DNA from 2 places in the Paenibacillus sp. FSL L8-0502 genome. Region 2 is predicted to be linked to the other one. Evidence: a T-box and tRNA genes for the amino acid it is inferred to sense, from the RefSeq annotation. Region 2 holds a T-box; the other holds one or more tRNA genes.

Region 1 (2,469 bases), 2.4 Mb from region 2:
GGCTTATCTCCCCCAAGAGTCCACATCGACGGGGAGGTTTGGCACCTCGATGTCGGCTCATCGCATCCTGGGGCTGAAGTAGGTCCCAAGGGTTGGGCTGTTCGCCCATTAAAGCGGTACGCGAGCTGGGTTCAGAACGTCGTGAGACAGTTCGGTCCCTATCTGTCGTGGGCGTAGGAAATTTGAGAGGAGCTGTCCTTAGTACGAGAGGACCGGGATGGACGTACCGCTGGTGTACCAGTTGTTCCGCCAGGAGCACCGCTGGGTAGCTATGTACGGAAGGGATAAGCGCTGAAAGCATCTAAGCGTGAAGCCCCCCTCAAGATGAGATTTCCCAGTATGTAAGACCCCTTGAAGACGACGAGGTAGATAGGTTGGGGGTGGAAGTGCAGTAATGCATGGAGCTGACCAATACTAATCGGTCGAGGGCTTATCCTAAGATAAAACGCAAATGAGTTTCGGATCCAGTTTTCAGGGTGTAACCTTGAAATTGCGCTTGATATTCCAAATCACTTTGTTGAGATACAGAATAACTTGCGGAGTTTTGCTAAGTGAGTCCATTTATATGGAGAGATACCCAAGTGGCTATAAGGGGACCCTCTGCTAAGGGGTTAGACTGCGAAAGTGGTGCGAGGGTTCGAATCCCTCTCTCTCCGCCATTTAGGACAAGCTAGCGAAATATTATGTTATGGCGGTGTAGCTCAGCTGGCTAGAGCGTACGGTTCATACCCGTGAGGTCGGGGGTTCGATCCCCTCCGCCGCTACCATACATACCCAGGAGGCTTAGCTCAGCTGGGAGAGCATCTGCCTTACAAGCAGAGGGTCGGGGGTTCGATCCCCTCAGCCTCCACCATTGTGCCGGTGTAGCTCAACTGGTAGAGCAACTGACTTGTAATCAGTAGGTTGGGGGTTCAAGTCCTCTCGCCGGCACCATTTTTGAATTTTGAAAAATCCAGGGAACTGTGGTGTAGAGGCCTAACATGCCTGCCTGTCACGCAGGAGATCGCGGGTTCGAATCCCGTCAGTTCCGCCATTTTTCAATTCAATAGTTTTACCGTACTAAAGTGGGAAGGGGTATCCCTCCGCACTTTATTTTTTTGTTAATGGATATGGCTCGGTAGCTCAGTCGGTAGAGCAGAGGACTGAAAATCCTCGTGTCGGCGGTTCGATTCCGTCCCGAGCCACCTTTATATGGAGGATTAGCGAAGTGGCCAAACGCATCAGACTGTAAATCTGCTCCCTTACGGGTTCGGTGGTTCGAATCCATCATCCTCCACCAGTTTTACGAGCCATTAGCTCAGTTGGTAGAGCACCTGACTTTTAATCAGGGTGTCGAAGGTTCGAGTCCTTCATGGCTCATCAGAAGTCATCAACTATAGGTTGATGGCTTTTTTTGTATTGTTTTAAGTTATGTTTTTATATAGCCTTTTTATTTTACGGTATCGACAGGTTATAATGAGTTCATTATGTTCGCTTAGTGCTTATTCTATATTCTAAAAAAAAGTGAAGTGGTGATCGCGTGACTCTGGATACAGAATGGATTCAGCAACAGCTTCAGAATATTATTCAAGCGCCTTTTACCATAGTGCCTTGGTGCCCGGAAATGATGGCAGAGGGAGAGACAGCCGATTCAGTTATTCCGGATAGATCGTTTGTCCGTGACAACAAGTTATATTTTCCATTTCGTGCGTCGGCAGGTGAACTGGCTGCATTTGTGGTAGAGGCCAGATATTTGACGGATCGAGAACGGAAACTGGTAGAAGCGCTATTGGGGAACATGGAGCAGGTCTGGCAGAACGGTCCACAATTGTCGGATAACCCGGTTTATAGCGAGGAAGAGCGCATGAATCGTTATGGACAATGGCTTATACAGCAGGCTGCCAATCTAAACAAGGAAGAAGAGGTTCCAGATGAATTGCAGCTTCGTGATTCGCTATCAGCGTGTATGGTTCCGATTTTACTGAATGGCGAGGGAACACAGGAGGGGGCTATTACTTATACCCAGCTCCATCGATTGTTCGCGAGCTATTTTGGAGGGGATGTGCTGCTTACTCCATTGGACAAACAGTCTTGGCTGATTATGGCTAAAAAGGAGCTTTTATTAGGAGCGGACGATGAACGGGATAAAGACACTGAGTCCAGGGATGCAGATTTTACGGAATCGTTGGAGGAGGTTCTCACGGCTTTTAGCTTGGGTCTATATGAGCTTATTGCGAATGAGTGGGTGGGTGTATTCCATTTGGCGGTTTCTAAGCCTTCAATCCCTTTGCAAAGTCTTCCCCAAGAGCTGAATTTGTTATGGGAGACCATACATTTGGGCAAGATTTTTCATGTAACAGAGCACATCCACTTTTCATGGGAGCTTCATTTGGAAAGGCTGTTAAACCGCATTTCCAAGGAACAACGCGTATTATTTTTAGAGCAGGTAATGAAGTCATCTGTCATACTGGAAGACTCAGAAACGATGGC
Region 2 (2,469 bases):
ACAAAATGCTGCTTCGCTGCTTCCTCTGCTTCTTCACCATGGTACATGCGCACTAACGTTCCAGCCAGCTTCATTTTGGCATCACGTGGATGCACTGAGCCGTCCTTAACACCTTTCGCCAGCTCTGCCAACTCCTCGTTGTTGATATCCGTTGCAAGCTCAAAATATTTCAGCATCAGCTCATCAGGAACGGACATGGATTTTCCGTATATTTCGTTCGGCTCCTCATCAACACCAATGTAGTTCCCCAAGCTTTTACTCATCTTCTGAACTCCATCCAGCCCTTCAAGCAATGGTAAAGTAATAGTAGCCTGTGGCTCAACTCCGTATTCTTTTTGCAGGGTTCTACCCATCAGAAGATTAAACTTCTGATCCGTTCCCCCTAATTCAATATCGCTTTGGAGAGCCACGGAATCCATGCCCTGCATCAGCGGGTAAAAGAACTCATGGATGCTGATCGGCAATCCGTTTTGGTACCTTTTTGTAAAATCATCCCGTTCCAACATACGGGCAACCGTTACTTTGGCCGACAGGGTTACTACATCAGCAAAAGACATTGGCCCTAACCATTCGGAATTGTAAAATACCTTTGTTTTTTCAGGATCGAGAATTTTAAAAATTTGTTCCTTGTATGTTTGGGCATTGCGCTGTACATCTTCCTCAGTCAGTTGCTTACGAGTCTCCGATTTACCTGTCGGATCACCAATTCTGCCTGTAAAATCTCCGATAATCAGTTGTACTTGATGGCCTAATTCCTGGAACTGGCGCAGTTTGTGCATAACAACCGTATGTCCGATGTGAATGTCGGGAGCAGATGGATCAAGGCCCAGCTTAATTTTGAGCGGCTCGCCGCTAACGACCGATTTGATCACCTTACGCTTCAGCTCATCCTCCGGTACAATTTCCGCTACACCCCGCTGTATCACCTCTAGCTGTCGTTCTACCTCTACCTGTTGCTCCGGCTTCAATTCTTCCCACTTCATCCTGTATACCTCCTATTTTTCATCCAAATATTACATATTAGACAAACCAAAAAGCCCCTTTCATCCCAAGGGACGAGAAGGAGCTACTCGCGTTACCACCCTAATTAAAGAAACGTATGTCAAAGACAGACATTTCTTTCACTTCATTCCTATAACGGGCCTACACCCGGTACTGGATTACTATGGTGCTTCGCAAACCTGCAAAAGCTTTCCATTCATCCAGACAGCTCCAGACGGTAATTCAAAGGAGGGACGCTACCGATTCACACCACCCATCGGCTCTCTGTACAACGTGAATCCGCCTTCTACTGAAGTCTTTCTCTGCTTTTCACGATATTTACTTTGACCTATTTATAACACACTGCTTTTATGTAGTCAACGACACCAAAAGACAGGCTTTTTAGCATATGGGTTCATTTTGTAATTTTATGCTATAATAATGGCTGTTATAAAGGAGGAAGACTTAATGGTTGAAGAAAAAAACAATGTATCAGAGCCAAAGCCTTCCCGCTTGCGGACAACCATGCGAAGGCTCGGCCGTGTCATAAAGTGGGTCGTCATCATCGGTTTTATGGGGGCACTATTTGCAGGAGGGGCGGCCGCCGGCTATGTTGCTTCTATTGTAAAAAGCGAACCCGTGCGTTCCAGATCCATGATCCTACAGGAAATAGATAAGAATGCAATTACAGGCTTCGCTTATTTCAATGATGGCTCTCCCATCGGACAACTCCGGACAGAAGAAGATCGAAGACCTGTCACGTTTAAGGAGATTCCACAACTCGTCATTGACGCAGTCATTGCCATTGAAGATAATCATTTTTACGAGCATAAAGGTGTCGATCTATCGGGAACACTGCGTGCTGTGAAGCAAAAGGCACTGCATGAATCCGTACAAACCGGGGGTAGTACCCTCACCCAGCAGCTTGCGCGTCGTGTCTTTCTAAATCTCGATCGCACGGATGATCGCAAGGTCAAAGAAATTTTGCTGTCTCTGCGCCTTGAGCGCTTCCTAAGCAAGCAACAAATTATTACGGCCTATCTTAATAAAGTACCTTTTGGTAACGGTTCAAGCGGTTACAACGTCTTTGGCATTAAAGCAGCGGCCAAAGGTATCTTTAATGAGAATGATCTGAACGAGCTTAATATAGCCCAGGCTGCCTATCTGGCAGGTTTGCCACAGCTTCCTTCTTCCTATTCTGCTTACAACGGTAAGGGTGAGTTTAATGAAGCTGGCTTTAAAAGAGCCATCAACCGCCAGCACCTGGTGCTCAGTCGAATGCTGGAGGAGAACAAAATCAATAAAGCACAGTATGATGAAGCGATGGCTTTTGATATCAAAAAATCTCTCGCACCACGTACTGTTAAGGCTTATAACACCTATCCATATCTTATGATAGAAACAGAACGACAAGCTGCGCAGGCACTCATGTCTGTCACCAATCCGGGTCAAGCAGCTAATGCCAGTGCAGATGCCAAAACCAAGGAC

The links. A T-box is a leader RNA that pairs with one kind of tRNA and senses whether it is charged. The one in region 2 lies ahead of tyrS (tyrosine--tRNA ligase), so its partner is inferred to be a tRNA-Tyr.
Region 1: it encodes a tRNA-Tyr, which carries the amino acid that the T-box ahead of tyrS (tyrosine--tRNA ligase) is inferred to sense. The anticodon was not compared.

What each region holds. Positions count from the first base shown of each region.
Region 1 is NZ_CP151958.1:186,150-188,618, forward strand. It holds rRNA gene NSQ57_RS00770 (23S ribosomal RNA) at 1-438, shown strand, start outside; tRNA gene NSQ57_RS00775 (tRNA-Ser) at 568-659, shown strand; tRNA gene NSQ57_RS00780 (tRNA-Met) at 691-767, shown strand; tRNA gene NSQ57_RS00785 (tRNA-Val) at 778-853, shown strand; tRNA gene NSQ57_RS00790 (tRNA-Thr) at 858-933, shown strand; tRNA gene NSQ57_RS00795 (tRNA-Asp) at 957-1,033, shown strand; tRNA gene NSQ57_RS00800 (tRNA-Phe) at 1,112-1,184, shown strand; tRNA gene NSQ57_RS00805 (tRNA-Tyr) at 1,194-1,279, shown strand; tRNA gene NSQ57_RS00810 (tRNA-Lys) at 1,287-1,359, shown strand; gene NSQ57_RS00815 (helix-turn-helix domain-containing protein) at 1,520-2,469, shown strand, end outside.
Region 2 is NZ_CP151958.1:3,590,136-3,592,604, forward strand. It holds gene tyrS (tyrosine--tRNA ligase) at 1-983, opposite strand, end outside; T-box leader at 1,049-1,314, opposite strand; gene NSQ57_RS15505 (transglycosylase domain-containing protein) at 1,450-2,469, shown strand, end outside.